2 regions of the Paenarthrobacter sp. MSM-2-10-13 genome follow, and region 2 is predicted to be linked to the other one. Evidence: riboswitches for the same ligand, from Rfam matches in the RefSeq annotation. Region 2 holds a riboswitch; the other holds the start of a gene.

Region 1 (11,697 bases), on a different contig from region 2:
ACGCCGAGCGCGTTCATGGTGTCCAGAACGCCCAGATCGAACGTGACAACCTTCTCCGGGTTCACGGGAACGTTGGACGTGGAGCCTTGGGCGTGCTCGATGGTGATGGTGCTGGCTTCCTCGGGCTGCGAAGACGCCGTTGCCCCGCCCCCACAAGCCGTAACAGTCAGCAAGGCAGCCCCTGCAGCCAGTGCCCCAATGTAGCTCGACAGCCTCTTCTTCACGCCAGTACTCCACTCACTAATAAGTCATAGATGTGTTGCCTAATTGCGCTTTGACTCTATTAGTTAGGTGAGGCTAACTTCAAAGCCGAAAGGCCCTCCAGCGGGTAAAAGTGAGCTATCTCACTGGTTTTTCTCCCGCTGGAGAGCCTTTATGACGATCGGTGGTTAAACTTACGCTTCGGCCTGCCGGTCCTCCACAAGCTTCTGGACGGCGGCGAAGAGCGGGTGCGGCGGCGTCAGTTCCGTGATGCGCTCGACGGCGGTCGCTGCGTCCAGCTCGGACAGAAGCTTTGCCAGTTCCACCGCTTCGTCGTCGTTGCCGTCGTCGAAACGGAGGGCTGCGGACATCGCCTCAAGCAATGCCACCGGTGTGACACCGCGTTCGGCCAACTCCGCCGCCGGGCCAACGAATCGCTCGTGGCGGCTGAGCTTCCGCAGAGGCGCCCGGCCCACGCGGTTCACGGTATCCGGCAGGTGTGGGTTGGTGAAGCGGGACAGGATCTTTTGCACATAGGCTTCCTGCTCAGCCTCCACAAACCCATGCTTGGCCACCAGCAGTTCCTTGGTTTCCTCCAGCACCGCCCGGACCTTCGCTGCCACAGCCGGATCCGCCATGGCATCGGAGATCTTCTCAAGCCCTGCTGCGTAGCCGAAGTACGCAGCAGAAGCGTGGCCGGTGTTCACCGTGAACAGCTTGCGTTCGATGTACGGCCCCAGCTCGTCCACGAAGGTAGCTCCGGGAATCTTCGGGGCGTTGTCTCCAAACGGCGTACGGTCAATGACCCACTCGTAGAAGGTCTCCACCGTGACGTCCAGGCCTTGTCCCGCCGCCTGATTGGGGACGATGCGGTCCACGGCCGTGTTGGCAAAGACCGCGACTGCCCCCAAGTCACCCGCGGATTCGTCCCAGGCAGCCTGGATCTCCGTGTGCAGGAGGTCCGTGGCGTTGATGGCATTCTCGCAAGCCATCACTTGGAGGGCCGGCAAGTCCGCGGGACGGGCCGCCAGCCCTCGGGCGATTACTGGTGCCACGAACTTCAGGATGTGTGGCCCCACTGCAGTGGTGACCACATCCGCCGTCGAAATTTCCTCAACAACAGCGGCTTCCTGCGAGGCGGAGTTGAGGGCACGGAAGCCGGAGACGGTCTTGACCGCTGGGTTTTCACCAACCTCGTGCACGTCGTAGCTGCTTGCGTCGGCGAGCTGGCTGATCAGGGCGTCCGCTACGTCCGCGAACACCACCTCATAGCCGGCCTCGTGGAGCAGCAGCCCCACGAAACCACGCCCGATGTTGCCTGCCCCAAAATGAACTGCCTTCACTATGCGTTGACCTTTCCGAACAGCTCCAACACTTCATCAACCGTGGTGGCTTCCTCCAACTGGGCAACCTGCGCCTTGTTGGTGAAGATCTTGGCGATCGAGGACAGGATGTGGAGGTGCTCGTTATTGATACCGGCCACGCCCACCACAAACTTCACTTGCTTGCCGCCCCAGTCGATGCCCTCCGGGTAGCGGATGATGGACACTGCCGAGTGGTTGATGTGTTCCTTGGCATCGTTGGTGCCGTGCGGGATCGCCAGGAAGCTGCCCATGTACGTGGACACGGATTCCTCGCGCTCGTGCATGGCGTGGACGTAGCTGACATCCACGGCACCGCGATCCAGCAGGAGCTTTCCGGCTTCATCGATCGCGGCGTCCCGGTCAGTCGCAGTTCCATTCAGGACCACGCTTTCGCGGAGCAGGACACCTTTACCTTCAACGGGTTGACCGTCTATTGCTTTACCGCCTGCGGCGGGGGCCGGCTCAGCGGCATGCGCACCATGGGCGGGGGCTGCTGTTGTGGCAGCTGCGGCGGGCTGTACGCCGGCGGCGGGCTCCGTCGTCGTGCCTGAGTCGGGCGTTACGCCTGTTTCAGATGCCGCACCTTCGCTGTTGCTGCTCCGGACCAGGTCCACGATTTCGTCGTACTTGGGGCTGTTCATGAAGTTGTCCACCGAGTAGTGAACGGCGCTGGCCGTCCTCGGCTGGGCACGTTCGGTGAGGTCCTGGTGCGTGACCACAACGTCGTAGTTGTCGTTGAGGTTGGCGATGGCCGAGTTGGTGACCTTGACGTCCGGGAAGCCGGCCGCCTTGATCTTGTTGCGCAGGACCGAGGCACCCATGGCGCTGGAACCCATGCCGGCGTCGCAAGCGAACACGATGTTCTGGACCGGGCGGGTGAGGACAGTGCCAGCCTGGGCACCGGCGCGTACTTGGCCGCCGGCGCTCTCACCGGTCAGGGCAGAGGAGACGGAGCTCTTCTTGCCTTTCATGGCCTCCATGCGCGAGGTAGCTGCGGAGAGATCATCCTCGCCCTTGTTCTTGGACGTACGCAGGATAACCGCAGCGATGAGGAAGGACACGGCCGTCGCCAAAACAACCGCCAGGATGACGCCCACATAGCTGTCACGGGATGTCTGTGCCAACACGGCAATGATCGAACCCGGGGCAGCCGGAGCCACGAGGCCGGAATTGGTGACGGCCATAGTGGCAATGCCCGTCATGCCGCCACCGATCGCAGCGAGGATCAGGATGGGCTTCATGAGCACGTATGGGAAGTAGATCTCGTGAATACCACCGAGGAAGTGAATGATTGCTGCGCCGGGAGCCGAAGCCCTGGCTGCACCGCGGCCGAAGAACATGTAGGCCAGCAGGATGCCGAGGCCCGGGCCGGGGTTGGCTTCGAGCAGGAACAGGATGGACTTGCCCTGTTCCAGCGACTGCTGAATACCCAGCGGAGTAAGCACGCCGTGGTTGATGGCGTTGTTGAGGAACAGGACCTTGGCGGGCTCGATGAAAATGCTGGTCAGCGGCAACAGGCCGTTATTGACCAGGAACTCCACAACCTCGCCAGCACGGTCCGTGAACCACTTAACAACATAGGAAAGGCCGTAGAAACCGCCCAGCGCCAACACTGCGCCCCAAATACCGGCGGAGAAGTTGTTGACCAGCATCTCAAAGCCCGGACGGATCTTGCCGTCCCAGAGCCGGTCGATCTGCTTCATGGTCCAGGCACCCAGCGGGCCCATGATCATGGCACCGATGAACATGGGAGAGTCTGTACCCGCGATCACGCCCATGGTGGCAATGGCGCCCACCACGCCGCCTCGGACGTCATAGACCATCCGGCCGCCGGTGTAGGCGATCAGGATTGGAAGCAGGTACGTGACCATCGGGCCGACGATGCCGCCGTTGGGTTCGCCTTCGGCATTGGTTCCGAAGCCGCCCAACTCGGCTACGGGAATCCAACCCTTCTCAATGAACAGGGCAGTGATGAGGCCCCAGGCGATGAAGGCGCCAATGTTGGGCATGATCATGCCGGACAGGAATGTTCCGAACTTTTGGACACCAACGCGGGCGCTGGTGCGGGGCTTCGCAACGGTCTCTGTTGCCATGTGAATTCCTAACGTGTGTCCCGCTGCGGCGCGGGGTCAGTCGATATAGATCGAGAGAGAACAGCCTTAGGAGCTGCTGGAAATGCGGTGAAGCCACTCGAGGAACAGCTTCAATTCAGAGCTGGAAAGTTGGTCCGAATGTGAGGCCTGCAGTGCCGCATTCAGGGCGATTGCCGCAACAACCACGGACGACTTACCGGAGTCGTCCGCTGCGGCGCCACGGGCGGTGTCCGTGGAGACGGCGAAAATCATGGAGTCCCGTGTCATCGTTGAGAGCTCGAGGTTCCGTTCTTCCACCGGTTCTGCGATCAGCATGAGCGTGACGCCCACGTTGGCGGCCAGAATGCTGCGTGCCGCCTCGCGGGGCGGCACGTTGATCTGACCGGCGATAGCGGCTTTGTTCAGCATTTCTTCCAGAAGCGCTTCAGCATCGGCCACGATTGCCGGCCGGCTTTCCGGTCTGATATTGCCGAACATCACCAAATACAGATGGGGTTGGCTCAGCCCGAACTGGACGTGGTTGTCCCACATCCGCCGGACGTCTTCCAAGGGCTCCCCGGACGGTGCAAAATCCCGCTCCCCCGCCACATACTCTTCAAATCCGGCCGATACGACGGCGTCGAACAGGCCTTCCTTGTCGCCAAAGTGGTGGTAGAGCGTTGGCGCCGTGACCCCGGCAAGCTTGGTGATCTGGCGCGTTGAGACCGCTGACCCCTCCGAATTCGCCAGCAATTCGGCAGCTGCGCGAAGCAACCGAATTTTGGGCGGAAGCTGGTCATCGAAACTCATAACCGCTACCCTAGCACCTATAGCGTTGCTATATGAAGTGGCTCACAAAGGAATTTTGTAGGCTAGTTTTCGAGGCTCCCGGTGCCGTCGCCGGCGGGCCTGAACCAACAAGCAGGAACAGAGGATTCAGTGCAGAATTTCCAAGGAGTAGGGGTAAGCCCTGGCCGCATCATTGGTTCCGTCCGCCAGATGCCCAAGCCGGTGAGCGAACCGCCGTCGGGAGAGCGTTTGGCAGCGGACGTGAGTCCGGAAGACGCCGTCGCGGGTTTGAAAGCGGCTGCGCAGGCGGTGCATGACGAACTCAAGGGACGCGCGGACAGTGCTTCCGGCGACGGCAAAGCCGTCCTCGAAGCCACTGCGCTCATGGCCAAGGACACCATGCTCCTGAAGTCGGCCGCGAAGCTGATCAATGCCGGCTCCTCGGCCGAAAGGGCTATCTGGGAAGCCGGCGCTTCCGTCTCCGAAATGCTGCACAACCTGGGCGGCTACATGGCCGAGCGCGCCACCGACGTCCTGGACGTGCGCGCCCGCATCGTTGCCGAACTCCGCGGCGTCCCCGCTCCAGGTATTCCGGCCTCGGACACGCCCTTCATCCTGGTGGCCGAGGACCTCGCACCGGCGGACACCGCAACACTGAATCCCGCCGTGGTCCTTGCTCTGGTGACCTCGGGCGGCGGCCCGCAGTCCCACACGGCCATTATTGCGCGCTCACTCGGCCTGCCCGCCGTGGTGGCTGCACATGGCGTTGACTCCGTGGCCGACGGCTCCGAGGTCTACGTGGACGGCGCAGCTGGTTTCGTCGCTGTTTCACCCTCTGAGGAGCAGCGCGCTGCAGCGACGGCGTGGGCGGAAACCTCCGCCACGCTCGCCGAATTCGACGGAAACGGCACGACGGCGGACGGCCACCTGGTGCCGCTCCTCGCCAACGTCGGCGGAGCCAAGGACGCCGTGGCAGCTGCCGCTTTGGGCGCCCAGGGTGTTGGCTTGTTCCGCACCGAATTCTGCTTCCTTGAACGAGACACCGAGCCCTCCGTGGAGGAGCAGGCCGCGGCTTACAAGGCCGTTTTTGACGCGTTCCCGGGCAAGAAAGTTGTCCTTCGCACGCTCGACGCCGGCGCCGACAAACCACTCCCCTTCCTCACGGATGCCACCGAACCCAACCCTGCACTGGGTGTTCGCGGATACCGCACCGACTTCACCACACCAGGTGTCTTGGAGCGCCAGCTCGAGGCCATTGCCCGGGCAGCTTCGGAATCCGACGCCGATGTGTGGGTCATGGCCCCCATGATCTCAACGGCCGCCGAAGCCGGCCGCTTCGCTTCACTCTGCGCAGCTGCCGGAATCCAGACCCCAGGCGTGATGGTGGAGGTCCCCTCCGCTGCGCTGACCGCCGCCACCGTGCTGCGCGAAGTCGGGTTCGCGTCCCTCGGAACCAACGACCTCACCCAGTACGCCATGGCCGCCGACCGCCAGCTCGGACCCCTCGCGGAACTCAACACCCCGTGGCAGCCTGCCGTGCTCCGGCTCGTGCAGCTCACCGTTGAAGGTGCGGCGCAGGAAAGCTCCGGCCGCGAAGGCGACCCCAAGCCCGTGGGCGTCTGCGGTGAGGCTGCCGCCGACCCTGCCCTCGCCGTCGTACTGACCGGGCTGGGTGTCACCACACTGTCCATGACCGCGCGCTCCCTGCCCGCCGTCGGGACCGTGCTGAAAACGGTGACACTGGAGCAGGCGCAGGAACTGGCCCGGCTCGCTTTGTCTGCTCCGAGCGCTCTTGAGGCCCGCGACTGGGTCCGCGCCAAACTCCCCGTACTCGAAGAACTCGGCCTCTAACTTTTCGCTTCCGACTTTTAGGAGAAATCCATGCCCGAACGCACAGCCACCATCGCCAGCCGCTCCGGACTGCACGCCCGCCCCGCCGCCTTGTTCGCCGAGGCTGCAGGCGAGCAGCCCGTGGAGGTCACCATTGCCATGCAAGGCGAACCCGCCGATGACGCGCTCGACGCCGCGAGCATCCTTTCGCTCATGACGCTCGGCGCTGCCAAGGGTGACGTAGTGGTGCTGCGGGCCGAGGGGGACGGAGCCGACGCCGCGCTGGACGCACTGGTCAAGCTGCTGGAGACGGACTTGGACGCAGAGTAGCTGCTCGCCGGGTTGGGCCGGTACGACGATTCGCTGCACCTTAGACGATAGGAGTCGTCTAAGGTGCAGCGATCCGTCTCAATGGATGCTGGACGCGGTGTGCGACGGTCCAACGTGAGCCACGCGCTAGGCTTCTGCCATGGCATTGATAGCTCCCCGCGTCACCCCCGGCTTGCCCGCCGACGACGCCCGGAATCTGGCACGCTCCCTCCAAGACAGCGATGACATCACCGTGTTCGTAGATGGCACGGTCCACCGCCTGCCCACCGAGGCGAGGGACGCCGTCGTCGACCTCCTCGCCAGGCTGAGCCGCGGCGAAACGGTGACGGTGAGCAGCGTGGAGGAAATGCTCACCACCTCACAAGCGGCTGAGCTTGCCGGCATCTCCCACACCTATCTGCGCAACATGACAGATCGCGGCGAAATCCCGGTGGAGTACCGGGGAACGCATCGCCGCATCCGGCAGGCCGCCATCATTGAATGGCTGGCAACGCAGAAGAAAAAGCAGCAAGCCCAAGCGGCCACGGCAGACGACGTCACCGATTCCCAGAGCTAGCCAACCCACATCACCAGCATGCTGTTCAATAGCGGTATGGCAAAAAGCTCCCCTTCGACCGTTTGGCCCGTGGTGCACCAGGAGCGTCGTGCGCTGATCCAAGACCTCGAACCGCTTGAGCCAGCGCAATGGCAGACGCCGTCCCTGTGCTCCGGCATCCGCCGCGACTACCCCGCCCAGCACGGGGCCACCGTACTCAGCGCATTACTGCTTGCGGTGTCAGGGCGGCCGATCGGGAGCGATGAAGTGAGCGGACCCGGAGCTCCGGTGTTCCTGCAACGGTTGGGAAACGAGTGAAGATGCCAGGGGACACAAAAGGATTGCTTTCTGCCGACGTCCAGGCCTTAGGCCTGACCGGCAGGATCCATTGGACGAAAGGCTCGCCTGCGCCGGAGCCGGGCGCAGAGCCGGGGAGCGAACCCGCGTACATCTTGATTCACGGGATCGGGGTGTCGCATAGATACCTGGCGCGGTTGCATGCTGTTCTCGCGGCGAGCGCACCGACGTACTCGCTGGACCTGCCCGGTTTTGGCGGGACGCCCAAGCCCGGTCGCCAGCTCTCAGTGGAGGACTACGGCGCGTTCATTGCCGATACACTCGCGTCGTGTGGCATCGACTCCTACGTGTTGGTGGGGCATTCGATGGGTACGCAATTTGCCATCGAGGCGGCCCTGCGCGCCCCCGAGCAGGTCAAGCAGTTAGTACTGATGGGTCCCGTGGTGGATTCACGGCATAAAAATGTGTGGCGGCAGTCGCTGGCCCTGACCCTCGACGGAATACTCCGCGAGAGTCCCACGTCCAACGCGATCGTCATGTCCGACTACTTCCGCTGCGGCCCGCGCTGGTACCTCACCGAGCTGCCGGTGATGATGAAATACCCCACGGAGAAAAGGCTGGCCGGCATCCAGGTACCGTTGCTGGTCCTGCGCGGTAGCCGCGACCAGGTGGCGGGCCCGGATTGGTCACTGCGGTTGTCCAGGACAGTGGTACAGGGTCGCTTGGTAGAGATTCCGGGCGTCGGGCACGTGGCGCAGCACATGCGTCCCAAGGCTGTGGCGGATGCCATCCGGAGCTTCGTCACCGCTACCACTCCGCACCGCTAAACACTGACGCACGACGCCGGCACCTGGCGTGGGTGCCGCTTGTCGGGTAGCCGCGTCCCGGCTAGGCTGACGGAGCAAGCGCATTAGTAAGTTTGCTTACGAAAGGGCTGATCGTGACTGACAAAGACTCAACTGAAGAGACCCAGGGCTTCGGCACCACCGGCGCCACAGGACCCTTCGCCACAGGATCCTATGACACGACCTCCGATGCCGACAGCATCCACGAAGATCCCGATATGCGCCAGGACGAGGACGAGGATCCCGCAGCCTCCGCCAACCCGGACCCCCTGGACGGCAACGTCACAGGGTTGGAGCCCGGCGGTGGAGTTCCTCCGGGAGAAACCCCGCCGGCCGAAGGCAGCATGAGCAGCGACCAAGGCCACCACGAGTAACTACGCTGCAAGCCTCGCTGTTACGTCGCTAACCCGCTGTTTCGTTGCTGGCCAGCGACGTAACAGCGGGTTGGCAACGCCCTAGGTGTTCGGTAGCTTCAGGATCTCCCCGAGATCGTACTCAGCGGGCTCTTCCAGCTGCGCGTACGTGCAGCTCCCGGGGGTCCTGTCCGGCCGCCACCTGCGGAACTGCGTGGTGTGCCGGAACCTGTCCCCCTCCATGTAGTCGTACTTCACTTCGATCACGAGCTCGGGGCGCAGGGGCACGAAGGAGAAGTCCTTGCCCCCGCTCCAGCGGCTTTGGGCGCCCGGCATGCGTGAACCCCCGGCAGCCTCGTCCTGCCTGGCCCATTCGCCCCACGGGTGTTGGTCGAGTTCAATCTGATACGGCTCAAGCTCAGCCACCAAGGCCTCGCGCTTGGCCATGGGAAACGATGCCACTACTCCCACGTGATGCAGCCGGCCGGTGTCATCGTGCAGGCCAAGCAGCATGGAGCCCACTACTTTCGCGGTCTTGTGCCAGCGGAACCCAGCCACCACGCAATCGGCCGTGCGCTCGTGTTTGGTCTTGAACATCACCCGCTTGTTCGGGAGGTACGCCCCATCCAGTGGTTTGGACAGCACACCATCCAGGCCCGCGCCCTCCAGTTGTACGAACCACTCCTGTGCCCGTTCCAGATCAGTCACCGCAGGAGTCACATACACAGGCGGCTCGGCCTCGGCGAGCGCACGTTCCAAGATGGCCCGGCGCTCGGAGAACGGCTTGTCCATGAGGTTCTGATCGCCTAGCGCGAGGATGTCGAACGCAATCATGGACGCCGGGGTCTTCTCAGCAAGCATACGGACGCGGCTGTCGGCGGGGTGGATCCGCTGCTGGAGCACCTCGAATTCGAGCCGGCCACCCTCGATCAGGACGATTTCGCCGTCAATCACGCATTTGTCCGGCAGGTTCTTCCTGAGGGCATCCACCACCTCGGGGAAGTAGCGGGTCATGGGCTTCTCGTTGCGGCTGCCCAGGACGATCTCGTCGCCGTCCTTGAAGACGATGGTCCGGAAGCCGTCCCATTTGGGCTCATAGTGCCCAACTTCGGGGATGGTCGGAACGGATTTGGCGAGCATGGGCGAGACGGGTGGCATCACAGGCAGGTCCATAGACAATGTCTACCCGCCGGTGCGCGCCGAAGCTAGTGTTGGCCAGGGATATCTTGGTCGAGCGGCCCAGCGAGTGCCGCCCAGCACCGGCCCCGAAGCCTAAGCGCTAGAAGCCTACCGCTTAGGCTGAACTACCGCCCGTTACATTAATGTGACTTTACTTTCCGGCTCATGTACCGTCGTAGGGCGACCCATATCTCCGCTGGGCCGCTTCCGGATTGACGCCGAGCTCTGCCGCAATCCGGGATCCGCCAGACCCGCGGCAGAGACGGGGGACCCAGGTTCCCGGGCTTGTTACCCACAAGCCCTTGGGGTGAAGCCGCCTTGCGCGGCCGGACGGCCTCGTCCGAACCCGACAGCTAACCTCGAAGGCGTTGAGAGGCAACCACCATGTCCCCAACCATGGATCAGCCGCGCCGCGCCCAGACTGAAGGCGAGCGCACCAAGCCAACCGGACGCCGTCGGGCCCAACCCAGCGGATTCCTTGACAACGCGCCGGCAGATTCCGCCGCCGTCAGCGGAACGTCAAGCACGACGCCGGAACCCGCCACGGCGGCCATGCCCGCCGCGGTGAAACCCACCACGCGTGCGGAAATCCGTGCAGCCGAGCGCGAGCGTGCAGCCCGGGCCGTACTCGCGCCCGAGGAATCGGCGGCAGCTCCGAAGTCCACCACACCGGGACCACCTACCGCAGCCATCCCCATCGTTCCGCCGGCCAGCCAGAAACCCGATTCACGGGAATCCAGTAGCCAGGAACCCGCCACCACGGCTATTCCAGTAGTGCAGCCTGCAACGCCGGAACCCGCAACTGCGGCCATTCCCGTAGTCACTGCCCGCGATGAGTCCGCGCGCACGCCGGAACCCACGGAGTCCCCGCGCAAGGACGCTGAGTCCCCGCGCGGCAAGTCTCCGGCTCAGGTGGCCGCAGCCGCTACAGCCTCGGCATCATTGGCTAGCCGCCGGGACGTTCGAAAGCCAGCCGCTGCGCCCACCACCAAGTCCGGTTTTGGCGCCACATCCTCGTTCGGCCGTGAGCCGTTCGGCCGCGAACCACAGGCCGCCCTGCGCAAGGCGGCTTCGGTCAAACACATGAGCCAGCGCATGGCCGTGGTGGCGGGGGCCCTTGGCCTCGTGCTGACAGCCGGCGCTTTGGGGCCGGCCCTCGAACTTCCGTTCTTCGGCCAGGAAACCCCGTCGCAGGAAGCCGGCGGGGGCGAAGGCCGCACCTCGGGTTCGGCATCGCCCGGGCCCAAGGCTTCCTACACCACGGCGTCGTCGCCATCGGCCACCACGCCATCCTCAGCAACAGGGGCAACGGCTTCCTCCGAGGCCGGCCAGCCCGCGACAATCGCGGAGGCACCCGGGGCGGTGTCGCCGTCGTCGACTCCCACCCCACAGGTTTCGCTCGCGGACCCGGTATGGGTCCCGTCAGCGGGCTCGTCCGCAGTCCCGGCAGTTCCTGGCGCCACCAGCCCGGCACCCACCCAGCCGGCCCCCGCGCCGAGCGACGTGCCGCCGTCGGACACCATCACTACACCGCCTGCGCCGACGCCAACGGGCACCCCCACACCGACCCCGACTCCCACAGGAACTGCGACTCCCACACCGACTCCAACGCCGACGGATACTGCAACGCCGACGTCCAAGCCGAAACCGGGCAACCCGACCGCTGCCTCAGCACCGCAGCCCAGTGAATCGGCACTTCAGGACATCCTCGATGCCGCACAGAAGGTATTCGGTTGAGCACCCGCCTGCCGCGTACGTCCACCCATGCGGGGTGGCATAGCCGGTACTGCAGCAGCAGCCGGACTGCCACGTTTCGTCGGCGGATGGGGCGCTGGAGCTGCCAGCGTTTGCGGCGCTCCTAAGGCAACACCGCATACTTCGTACTTACAAGGGGAAGCAGGC
Region 2 (11,697 bases):
GCAACAACAGCAGAGGCCCGTGGATCCAACGGGCAATAACCTGGGCAGCCAAAGCACCGATGGCGGCGAAGGCCACGAGGACGGGGATGGCCGGAGCGCTGCCGCCAGCCACCATGTGCGCTGCAAGTCCCAGGGCCACAGCCACCGGCCCGGCTACCCAAGCCCACTTGTCCTGCACAGGAGTTGCGCTCATTGCCGTCCTTCCCTCCCCACAGGCTAAGTGGAAGAGGAAGGCTGGAAAAGGGGCGGGGAAAATCTAGGCAAGCAAGGTGTTGACCAAGCGGGCCGCAACCTTCGCGGTCCTGGAATCGATGTCGAACTCCGGATTCAACTCTGCGACATCCACGTGGAGCAGCTTTCCGCTCGCAGCAACCTGGCGGCAGATGGCGCTGATCACCTGCAGCGGCACGCCATAAGCAGCGGGCGCACTCACTCCGGGCGCCACCGACGCCGGCATTACGTCCAAATCGATGGTCAGGTACAGCACATCCACGCCGGCCAGGAAATCAGCAACGAACACTTCCACGGCTTCCGGCGTGCAGAGCTCATCAAGGAGGTACTTCACGCCCAGCCGGTTGGCGGTGTCGAAGAGCGTTCGTGTGTTGTTCGGCTCTGAAATTCCGACGACGGCGTACTGCAGTTCGCGCCCAGCGGCAGCTTCCGCGTTGGCCATCTGCAGGAACGGCGTTCCCGAGCTCGGCGTCGGCTCGTCGCGCAGGTCAAAATGGGCGTCCAGGTTCAGTACACCCAGCCGTTTGCCGCGTACCGCTTCGGAGCCGGCTACACCAAGGTAGCTGGCGAAGGCAGTCTCGTGGCCGCCGCCCAGCACCACGGTGAGGTTACCGGCGTCGAGCAGTCCCGAAATGGCGCGCCCGGCTCGCTCTTGGCCCGACTCCAGTGAGTCGTCCTTCACAACCACATCACCGGCGTCGAACACGTCGCGGGCAAGGTGGAAAGCCAGCGGACCCAGAGCCGCACGGATGGCGGCTGGTGCGGCGGCGGCCCCCACACGGCCCTTGTTGCGGAGGACGCCGGCGTCGCTGCAGAAACCAAGCACGACGGCGGGGCGCGAGGCTGCTGCGGTGCCGGACACGGTGTGGGGTTCTACAGCTTGCCACCAGCGGCGGTGCTCGGCGCCGTCCCCATCAAAGCGGCCGGTCCACGGTGTGGGATTGACGTCAACGGTGGGGGCGCTTGTTTCCATGCTTCCAGCACACCCGACGCGGGGCCCAAAAACCAGTGACCCAGCGCCGGGAGTGTCTGAAATCCCGGACTGGGCTACTTGACGCCCAGCAGCTCTTCCACGGTTCCGATGCCGAAGAACAGCAGGAAGGCAGCAGCCACAGCCCACATCAGCGGGTGGACTTCGCGGGCGCGGCCCTGGAAGGTGCGGATCAGGACGTAGGAGATGAAGCCCGCGCCGAGGCCGTTGGCAATGGAGTAGGTGAACGGCATGAGCGCGATGGTCAGGAACGCGGGAATTCCGACGCCCCAGTCCTGCCAGTCGATCTTGCCCACCTGGGAGACCATCATGAAGCCCACCACTACCAAGGCGGGGGCCACGGCCTCGAACGGCACCAGGTTGATCAGGGGAGTGAAGAACATGGCAACCAGGAAGAGTGCGCCGGTGACGATCGAGGCGAGCCCGGTTCGTGCACCTTCGCCGATCCCGGCACCGGACTCCACAAAGATCTGGTTGGACGAAACAGAGGCCCCACCGCCCACGATCGCTCCGAGCGCGTCCACTTGGAGGACCCGGTCCACGTTGGGGATGTTCCCGTCCTTATCCACTGTCCCGGCCTCGTTGGCCAGGCCCACCATGGTGCCCATGGCGTCGAAGAAGATGCTGAGGAGGATCACGAATGCCAGCAAAGCTGCACCGATGAAACCGAGGTGCTCAAAGGCGCCGAACGGGTTGGCCTTGCCGATCAGGGACAGGTCCGGTGCGCCCCATTCACTGAGTTTGGGGGCCACCAGGGACCAGCCGCGGGGGTTGACGTTGGTGCCGTCAAAGCTTGGGCCAATGTGGAGAGTGAACTCGAGGATGGCAGCCAGCGCGGTGGACACAACGATGCCTATCAGGATGGCTCCGCGGACCTTCCGGACCACCAGTGCGATGGTGAGGATCAGGCCCACTGCGAATACCAGGGTGGGCCAGCCAAGGAGCTTGCCGTCCACGCCCAGACCGAGTGGAACGGTGGTTCCGGCGGCGTCGGGGATGCGCCGGACGAAACCGGCGTTAACCAGGCCGATGAGGGCGATGAAGAGGCCAATGCCCACAACGATTGCCGTCTTGAGGGCTTCGGGCACCGCCTTGAACACGGCAGTCCGGAATCCGGTCAGCACCAGGATGAGCATGGTGATGCCGGAAAGCACCACGAGTCCCATCATGTCCGGCCATGTCAGCCCGGGGTGCGATGCCACCGTGACTGCGACGAACGCGTTGACGCCCAAGCCTGTGGCCACGGCGAACGGGTGCTTGGCCCAGGCTCCCATGAGGATGGTCAGGATGCCGGCAACGAACGCCGTGGTGGCTGCCACGGCGGTGAAACCCAGCGACGCGCCACTCGAATCGGGTCCGGAGAGGATCAGTGGATTGAGCACCACGATGTAGCTCATGGCGAAGAAGGTCGCGAAGCCGCCACGGATTTCCCGCGAATATGTGGATCCACGTTCGGAGATCTTGAAGTAGCGGTCGACTGCAGAACCTTGTTTAAGCATGAAGGTCTCCGGGGATCGAGGGGGAGTTTGCTCTCAAATCCTATGTTGTCCGGTGCGGGCCCTCCCAACGATTCGCCTAGTCTGTAAGGAAGCCAACACTAGGAGAAACCGCCCCATGCGTACCATCCGCCCGCTTCTGGCCGCCGTCGTCGCTGCTCTTGCTTTTGCTTCCGCCCTGCTGTTTGCAGCGGCACCGGCGTCCGCGCACGACGTCGCCGAGTCCACAGCGCCAGCCAACGGTGCCCGCGTTGCGGAAGTCCCGGCGTCGGTCTCCATTACGTTCAACAACCGCCCGCTCGCGATCGGATCGGGCGTAACGGTGACGGCTGGCGGCGAGAACTGGGCGGACGGTCCGGTCGAAATCATCGACAACCAGGCCGTTCAGAAGCTCCGCGAGGGCGCCCCTGCCGGCGAGTTCACAGTGGTATGGCGCGTGGTCAGCTCCGACTCGCACCCGATTGAGGGCACCTTCACGTTCACAGCCACCGCAGGAGGCTCGACGTCGGCGAGTGGTACGGCGGGTGCCTCACCAGCGGCTTCGGCTTCCTCAGCTGCGGTACCAACAGTGGGCACCGCCGCACCAGGGACTGCCGGTAACAATGAGCCAGCCGCCGACGCCTCCCAACCTTTCCCTTGGAGCATTGTGGGGCTGGCTGTTGTGGCGGTGGGTCTCGTAATTTATCTCGCCGTTACCGCACGGAAAAAATTGGCGGCTTCGAACGAGCCAGATGCCGATACTCCCGCGGAATAGCGCGGTTTTCTACGTAGCTGCGAATATCTCGAATCGGTTACCGCGACACGCCAGAAGCCCACTTCCCGTTACTTAAATGTGACTTCGGGGGAATCATCGCGTACCGTAGTTCCTGTGCCTGTTCCACGTAGCGGGCACTTCCGGCCTGATTGCCTAGCTCTGCCGCAGTCCGGAATCCGTTCGCAGACAAACCTACGGCAGAGACGGGGAACCCAATTTAGGTCGCTTTCGAGCGTGCCTTGGGGTGAAGTCACGATGCTTTCGCTGAACAGCGGGAGATAGTGGCCGGGTGACTCCCATCCGAATCCGACAGCTAACCTCGCAGGCATCGGGAGAGGCTCTTTCATGTCTTCACGCATTCTTCGCGGCCGTCGTAAGGCGGACAGCGTACGTCCTAATCCGTTCATCTCCATCTCGAAGGCAGTTGCCAGCAACGCTTCAGGCGCTGGTCGTCAGGCAGCTGTTATCGCAGCAGCCTCGGGCCTCGTTTTGACCGGTTCCATTGCTGCTCACGCAGCTGAGACCCCGGTTCAGCGCGATTCCAGCCCCGCAACGGTTGCCGAGACCGTTTCCGAGGCACCCACCAAGGTTGTTACCGCCCTGTCAACGGCTACCGTCAACTTTGAGCGTCCCGCAGTTGCTTCCGTAGCAGCTCCGGTCATCGAAAAGCCGGCCCCCGTTGTTGAGGCCCCTGTAGCCAAGAAGGCAGCTGTCACCACGGCTGCTGCTGCAGCTCCCGTTGCCGCTCAGGCCGCGGTTGCTGCTCCTGTTGCTGCCGCACCCGCACCGGTTGCCGCTGCTCCTGCAGCTGCCCCCGCCGCCGGCGGCGTCAACGCAGCCATGGTTGCTTCGGCTTACGCACAGATCGGTATCTTCCAGGACTGCACCGCCATGGTCGAAAAGGCCCTTGGTTCCGCAGGCATCCCCGTAGGCGACCTCGGTCCCATGCAGTTCATGAACTACGGCAAGGTCGTCAGCGATCCCCAGCCCGGTGACATGATCGTCCAGTCCGGCCACGTTGCTATCTACATCGGCAACGGCCAGGCCATCAGCGGTGGCATCAACGGCAACCAGACGGGCATCCACCCGATCAGCTGGTTGACCGCAACGGGTCCCCTGACCTACGTACGCGCTGGCGCATAAAGCCTCACGCTTCAGTTCAAAGGCCGGTGCCTTCGAAGACTTATGTCTCCGGAGGCACCGGCCTTTGGCGTTAAGTTCTGTTCGTAAAAGTTCAGTGCGGGACGTACGACGGCGGACTTGGCTGGCTTGCGGGGGTGGTAGCGCGTTTGCTTGCGGGACTTCCTAGGCGATGGCGACGCCGGGACCCGCCGGCAGGGCAACCTTGGAGGAGATGGCCTGACCCACTGCTTTGGCTTGCCGCAGCACTTCCTTGGGGGACGGAGTGATGAGGTCTCCGACGCCCACCAGGTGCATTCCCACGGCCCGCATGGCCGCGGCAAGATTCTGTCCGACTGCAATGCCAAGTTCGGCCAGCATGCGCCGTAGCTGGCTTTGGGCGCAGCGTGTCACTACTACGTGGTCTGCCAGAAGAACGCCTTGGGCTGTGTGGATTGCCCACTGGCGAGGATGGGATTCGTGGGGGCCGGATGCGTGGAGCCCGGTCCTCAGGCCTGTGGTTGTCATGCTGGCGGCCACACCGTATCCGATATGCCGTGAGGGATCTGAGCCCAGGAAATCCAAGCGGACAGCGCGAGTGGTGTTACGAACGTCCAGTTGATGACTGGCAGCGTAGTTCCTCAGGTGGCGAAGGATTTCGTTGCGTTCCTGCATTGCTGTCGGATCTGCGGCGTCGGTGCGTTGGAGCATGCCTGTATGGACGGACGGTCCAGTAGTGGATAACGCGCCGAACCCGTCTACCACGATCGAACCCACGCCGTAGCGGCTGAGTTCGCTGGCAACTGCCAAGCCGGACAGGCCGGCTCCGATGATCACGGTGGTGGTGCGTTCCGTGCCGGAATCAGGCGTGAGTGACACTGCTTGGTTCCTCCTTGACGTGTGTGCCTTTCGGCATCGCGTGGGATCGCGTCCGAGTTCCCCAAGCGGCCGCAAGTAAATGACCGGGGCGTGTGGTGTGAGACACGTTTTCCGGCCATTCGGTGACTCGAACACTACCGAACTTTTTCGGCCATGGATAGCCTCTCCGCCTGCGCGTTTTGTCTCTTCGCCGCGAGCACCCCAGGGACCGCCGGGAACCGAGCCCTGACCGTTATGCACATAGCCCAATGTCGTCTTGATTCGCCACTGCTGACCGAGAATAGTGAGCATTGGGAGGAGGAATTTCCGGGTTTCTCCTGCCCCGGCCGTTGGCAACAAAACAGTCTGGAAGTTCTAGGCCGGGATCCTCTGGCAGAATAGCCGGAACATCAAGCAGTAGGTGGAGAGGCAGGCCCCCATGGACCAGCACGGAAGACACAGTGAAGAGTCACCGGACGGCCAGGACCAGGTTGTGGAACCTGGTGGCATCGTCGTCGGGGTGGATGGTTCAGAGCACGGTCAGTGCGCCTTGGTTTGGGCCGCACGGGAGGCGGAGCGCCGCCAGCTTCCGCTGCATATTGTCACGGCGTACTCCGTGCCAATTTTCGCGGCCTCCGGCTTGGACGGTGGCTACGCAACAGTTGACGATTCCGTCATCCGCGAAGGCGCTGATGCGATCGTTCGTCAAGCCTTGGACAAAGTCTCCGGATATGCCATTGACGTCGATGCTTCCGTGGAAAACGGTGATGCCGCTGGTGTCTTGTTGGACCTTTCCGAGGAGGCCGCGCTGCTGGTGTTCGGCAGCCGGGGTCGCGGTGGGTTCGTCGGGCGCCTCCTGGGTTCGGTGAGTAGTGCCCTGCCCGCGCACGCCAAATGCCCCACGGTGACGGTCCCGCTCTATTGCGCTGATCGCCTCGGTGAGAACACCGAGGACAAACACATCAAGGCCGAGCACGCCAAAACGGGCCCGCGCACTGTGGAAAACGTGGTTGCAGTAGGCGTTGACGGCTCCGAGCAAGCACGCGTTGCTGTGCTCGAAGCTGCCGAGCAAGCGCAGCGTATGGGAGCCACACTGCGCGTCATCTGCGCTGTTCCGCAGTACAGCGGTTCCCTGGCGTGGGTTCCGGCTCCGTTGGACCGCGATGCCCTATTCGCCGATATCAGGGTCCAGCTTGACGCCGGTGTTGCCTGGCTCAGAAGCCACTTCCCTTCGTTGGCTATTGAGACGGACCTCCGGGATGGCTCGCCCGTTGATGTTCTTGTGGAAACCAGCCGCAGCGTCGAGCTGGTTGTTTTGGGAACCCGTGGCCGAGGCGGATTCGCGGGAATGCTGCTGGGGTCAACATCAGACGGAGTCCTGCACCACGCCAAGGGGCCAGTGCTGGTTGTTCCGGACAGGGAAGATCCCCGGCTGGCGGACCGTCACAAGTTTGGACCCATGCTCGGCGCTGCCTGAGTCGGCGCCTGGCACATCCATGGACAGTATGGAGCCCGAAGATCCGGATCAGGATCGCGGCGCCAGCCTCGGCGCCTCGGGTTCGGTGTTCGTCCGGAACATCTCAAAAATCCGTGGAGACATGGTTCCGGAGGTCGGTGGCAAGGCAGCCAATCTTGGCGAGTTAGCTAATGCAGGGCTGCCCGTGCCACCCGGTTTTTGCCTCACAACTGCTGCGTACCAGCGGGCGCTCTCGGGAGCTGCTCTGGAGCCTGTCCTTGCGGCTTTGTCGGAGGCTGATGCGGCGGGGTTGGACCGGCTGAGTGAGATCGCCACCCGTGCCCGGTCTTTGGTTCTCGACTCCGGGGTGCCGGCCGGGATCGCCGAATCGGTGAGATTGGCGTACGGGGAATTGGGCGATAACGTCGCAGTGGCTGTCAGGTCTTCGGCCACCGCCGAGGACCTGCCGTTCGCGAGCTTCGCCGGACAACAGGACACTTTCCTGAACGTAGTCGGCGTGAACGCGGTCCTGGACGCCGTAAGCCGCTGCTGGGCCTCGCTCTGGACAGATCGTGCCGTGGCCTACCGGACCACCAACGGGATTGACCACGCCACGGTGGCCTTGGCCGTGGTGGTGCAGGAGATGGTGGATTCCACTACGGCTGGCGTCATGTTTACCGCCAACCCCGTGACGGGGAATCGCAATGAAACCGTCATTGATGCCAGCCCCGGCTTGGGGGAATCGGTAGTCTCCGGTGCCGTCAACCCGGATCACTATGTGGTGGACACCCTGCAGGGCGGCATTGTAAGCAGGACCTTGGGGGACAGACAGCTGGAGATCCGCGCCGTTCCAGGCGGCGGTACGGAGCGACTCGAGCGGCGCCGTTCTGCCGATTCAGACGTGGAGCCTTGCCTGAGTGATCGTCAGGTGCTTGCCCTTGTCGAGCTGGGCCGTGAGGTTCAGGAGCACTATCGCGCCCCGCAGGATACCGAGTGGGCCATCGATCCCGCGGGAAAGATGTGGCTCACCCAGGCCAGGCCCATCACCACCCTGTACCCGCAAACTACGCGAAAGCCTCCTGCGCCGGGCGAGCACGCGTTCCTGAACTTCAGCCTGGCACAAGGCCTCACCAGGCCAATGACGCCCATGGGGTTGGCCGGTATCCGCCTCATCGCCTCATGTGTAGCCAGGACTGCTGCCTTCGATGTACCTGATCCCAGGTCCGGCCCTCCTCCGTATTATGAGGCCGGTCAGCGCATCTTCTTCGACCTCACGCCGGTGCTGCGGAGCCGGGTCGGGAGGGTCATCGTTCCGCGGGTCTTCGATGTCATGGAGGCCCGCTCTGCCGCACTCATGCGGGGTCTCTTCGAGGATCCACGCTTCACGGTGACCATCAAGACACCCCTGAAGCTGATTCGCCATGTGGGGCCGGTTGCGGCCAAATACCGCGTTCCCGAGTCAGTGATCCGGGGACTGTTCCGGCCGGCTGCGGCGATGGAGAGGGTGGAGGAACTCACCGCGGAACTGCATAAGACGTTGGTTGTGCCGGGGAAAGCAACGTCCCATCAGCGGCTTGCCCACGTGCAGAGAATCCTGGGAGAGGAAGTCTTCGCAACAGTGCCGCAGGTGCTGCCCCTTCCTGCGCTCGGCTTCGCGATGCTGGCGCTGGTGCGGCGCCTTCTTGGCGAGCAGGCGCCCTACAGCGAGCTGCAAACAGTGCTCCGCGGCTTACCCAACAACGTCACCACGGAAATGGACCTGGCGTTATGGCAGCTCGCCTCGGAGATCCGGGAGGATCCCGACGCCGTTGCCTCCATGGTCGGCCAAACGGCAGCAGAGCTGGTGGAACAGTACCGGGCGGCCAAGCTTCCCCCAATTGCACAATCCGGTGTGGCAAGGTTCCTGGGCATGTACGGGCACAGAGCCGTTGCCGAGATCGACCTCGGAATGCCCCGTTGGTCCGATGACCCGACCCACATCCTGGGCGTGGTGGCCAACTATCTGAGGCTCGCGGAGGGTGCGGAGGCCCCGGATCAACAGTTCAGCCGGGCAGCCCGTGAAGCCGATGAGCAAGTGGCCCGTTTCGTGGCCCGTGCCAGGGCGAAGAGTCCGCTGCACAAAGCGGTAGTCAAGATTGCTTTGGACCGAACCCGGCGCTTCGCCGGGTTGCGGGAGTTACCCAAGTACAACCTCGTCCTGGGGTTGGGGGCGGCGAGGGAGCAGCTGCTTCTGATCGGGAACGAGCTTGCGGCAGCACAACGGATTGACAGAGCCGAGGATGTCTTCTTCTTGGACCTCGACGACGTCGAGGCCGCCCTGGCAGGGGATGACCGCCGCGACGTGGTTGCCGAACGCCGTGCGGCTTACCAGCAGGAACTCCGCCGCAGGCACATTCCCAGAGTGCTGTTGTCTGATGGGACCGAACCCGAGGCTACGGCAGTCGGGAGCGGTGGCAAGCAGCGCCGGGGCATCGTGCAGCCAGGAACCCTGTCCGGCAGTCCGGCGTCGGCAGGTCTGGTGTCTGCACCTGCGCGGGTCATCATGGACCCGGTGGGTGCGCACCTGGAACCCGGGGAAATCCTGGTGGCACCGTCAACGGACCCTGGCTGGACGCCCCTGTTCCTCACCGCAGGAGGGCTGGTGATGGAGATGGGCGGACCCAATTCCCACGGAGCGGTGGTGGCCCGCGAGTACGGCATACCTGCGGTGGTGGGCGTCCCCGATGCAACCTCGCGCATCAGCACGGGACAGCACATCACCGTGGACGGAGCCGCGGGGACCGTTAGTACGGAAACCCCGTAGCGCTGAGGAGACTCAGGCGTGCTGGTGTGATTCGTGCTCGGAGTGGCTCACGGGCTCCAACTGGAAAGTGCAGTGCTCCGTGTCGAAGTGCCGGCCAAGGCACGAGCCCAGCTGGTCCAGGATGTTGTCCGCCCCCGTCGCGTTGAGGACCGCATCCTCCACCACCACGTGGGCTGAGAACACCGGAACGCCGGATGTGATGGTCCAGATGTGGATGTCATGGGCATCAACCACGCCGTCCACGGCAACTATGTGTTCCCTGATCATGTTCACATCAACGCCCTTGGGTGTGGCTTCCAAAAGCACATCCACCACGTCACGGAGCAGATGCCAGGCACGCGGAATGATCATCAGGGCAATCAGTACCGATGCCAACGGGTCAGCAGCACTGAATCCTGTGGTCATGATCACCACGGCCGCAACGATGACGGCGATGGAGCCAAGAAGGTCGCCCAGGACTTCAAGATAGGCGCCGCGGACATTGAGGCTTTCCTTCTGCGCCCCTTGGAGGATCAGCAAGGAAACGAGGTTGGCCACAGCACCCAAAATGGCAGCCCACAGCATGACGTCCGTTTGGATTTCCGTGGGTTCGCCGAAGCGGCGAATGGCCTCGATCATGATCACCACAGCGATCACAATCAGGATCAGGGCATTGGCCAGCGCGGCCAGAACCTCAGCTCGTTGGTAGCCGTATGTTCGCTGGTCGCTCGCTGGGCGCGTGGCAATCCACGCCGCCATCAGGGCGATGAACACCCCAGCGGCGTCAGAAAGCATGTGTCCGGCATCAGCCAGCAGCGCCAAGGATCCGGACACGACGGCGCCAACCACCTGGATGCCCACCACCCCTAAGGTGATGGCCAGGACGGCGATAAGCCGCTTCCGGTGCTTGCCGGTTGCTGTGACTCCGTGGGAGTGGTTGTGGTCGTGCCCCATGCCTACAAGGCTAGCCCCAGCCGAGTTCATGCAAGCGGTCGTCGTCTATCCCAAAATGGTGAGCTATCTCATGCACCACGGTGATGGCCACCTCATCAATAACTTCTTCGCGGGTGCTGCAGATGTTCAGGATGGGTTTGCGGAAGATCGTGATCCGGTCAGGGAGGGAACCTGCTTCCCACCAGGAATCCCGTTCGGTCAACGGAACGCCCTCGTAGAGCCCCAGCAACACGGTGCCAGGATCTTCTCCGGGCTGTGGTGTGTAGTCGTCCTCGATGAAGATGGCCACATTGTCCATGGCGCTGGCCGCTTTGGGCGGGATCAGCTGCAGGGCGTCACTGACGGCTTCTTCAAAATCTTCGGCCGACATTTCGTAAGGCCCTGGAACATCATCAACACGCCTGTTTTCGACAGGACTGTGCACTGCGTTCCGTTCCCGGAGCGGTGAGGAGGGGCGCTCGCCGTCGGGAATGATGGGCAGGCCGGGAGGAAGATTCGCGGGCATGATTCGACTTTAGTCCGCGAACGCAGCAATGGCTCCGTGTGTGATGGGAGATACTGAACTCAATCCTCTTTTCGACAGACACAGGAACCGCATGACCGGCACCGCTTCCCTTGCACCTGAGCCCCTCGACGTCGTCGTAGTGGGTGAGGCCCTGATCGACATCGTCCAGTCGACGAACGGGCAGAAGGAGTACCCCGGCGGTTCGCCGGCGAATGTCTCCTATGGCCTTGGCTTGTTGGACGTGAAAACGGGCCTGCTCACAGCGATCGGTCGTGACGAGCGGGGTGACGCCATCGCTGCGCACCTGCAAAAAGCAGGTGTTGTGTTGTTGCCCGGTTCCATGTCCGCGGGCAAGACAGCGACGGCGACAGCCAGGATAACCGCCGATGGTTCAGCAGATTACACCTTCGACATTGACTGGGCGCTGGCTCCACTCGCTTTGCCCTATGCGCCAAGAATCCTGCATACCGGTTCCATCGCCACGTTCCTGGAGCCCGGTGCAAGCGTTGTCCGGAGCCTGTTGGAACAGGCCCAGGGCGGGTGCATGGTCA

The links. A riboswitch is a leader RNA that binds a small molecule or an ion and turns the genes downstream of it on or off. The one in region 2 is predicted to bind cyclic di-AMP.
Region 1: another riboswitch for cyclic di-AMP. It lies ahead of HAV21_RS16455 (hypothetical protein); the one in region 2 lies ahead of HAV21_RS06875 (NlpC/P60 family protein).

The regions. Positions count from the first base shown of each region.
Region 1 covers NZ_JAAOXO010000009.1:97,463-109,159, forward strand. Annotated here, with positions in the region: gene HAV21_RS16400 (siderophore ABC transporter substrate-binding protein) at 1-224, opposite strand, end outside; gene HAV21_RS16405 (mannitol-1-phosphate 5-dehydrogenase) at 396-1,544, opposite strand; gene HAV21_RS16410 (PTS mannitol transporter subunit IICBA) at 1,544-3,658, opposite strand; gene HAV21_RS16415 (TetR/AcrR family transcriptional regulator) at 3,725-4,447, opposite strand; gene ptsP (phosphoenolpyruvate--protein phosphotransferase) at 4,577-6,277, shown strand; gene HAV21_RS16425 (HPr family phosphocarrier protein) at 6,308-6,586, shown strand; gene HAV21_RS16430 (helix-turn-helix domain-containing protein) at 6,726-7,142, shown strand; gene HAV21_RS16435 (hypothetical protein) at 7,179-7,439, shown strand; gene HAV21_RS16440 (alpha/beta hydrolase) at 7,442-8,245, shown strand; gene HAV21_RS16445 (DUF6480 family protein) at 8,359-8,637, shown strand; gene HAV21_RS16450 (ATP-dependent DNA ligase) at 8,719-9,789, opposite strand; cyclic di-AMP (ydaO/yuaA leader) riboswitch at 10,029-10,177, shown strand; gene HAV21_RS16455 (hypothetical protein) at 10,180-11,532, shown strand.
Region 2 covers NZ_JAAOXO010000002.1:228,298-239,994, forward strand. Annotated here, with positions in the region: gene HAV21_RS06855 (hypothetical protein) at 1-193, opposite strand, end outside; gene hutG (formimidoylglutamase) at 257-1,204, opposite strand; gene HAV21_RS06865 (NCS2 family permease) at 1,279-2,721, opposite strand; gene HAV21_RS06870 (copper resistance CopC family protein) at 2,837-3,472, shown strand; cyclic di-AMP (ydaO/yuaA leader) riboswitch at 3,623-3,814, shown strand; gene HAV21_RS06875 (NlpC/P60 family protein) at 3,818-4,615, shown strand; gene HAV21_RS06880 (FAD-binding protein) at 4,778-5,470, opposite strand; gene HAV21_RS06885 (universal stress protein) at 5,889-6,926, shown strand; gene HAV21_RS06890 (PEP/pyruvate-binding domain-containing protein) at 6,946-9,708, shown strand; gene HAV21_RS06895 (cation diffusion facilitator family transporter) at 9,721-10,641, opposite strand; gene HAV21_RS06900 (metallopeptidase family protein) at 10,652-11,146, opposite strand; gene HAV21_RS06905 (carbohydrate kinase) at 11,238-11,697, shown strand, end outside.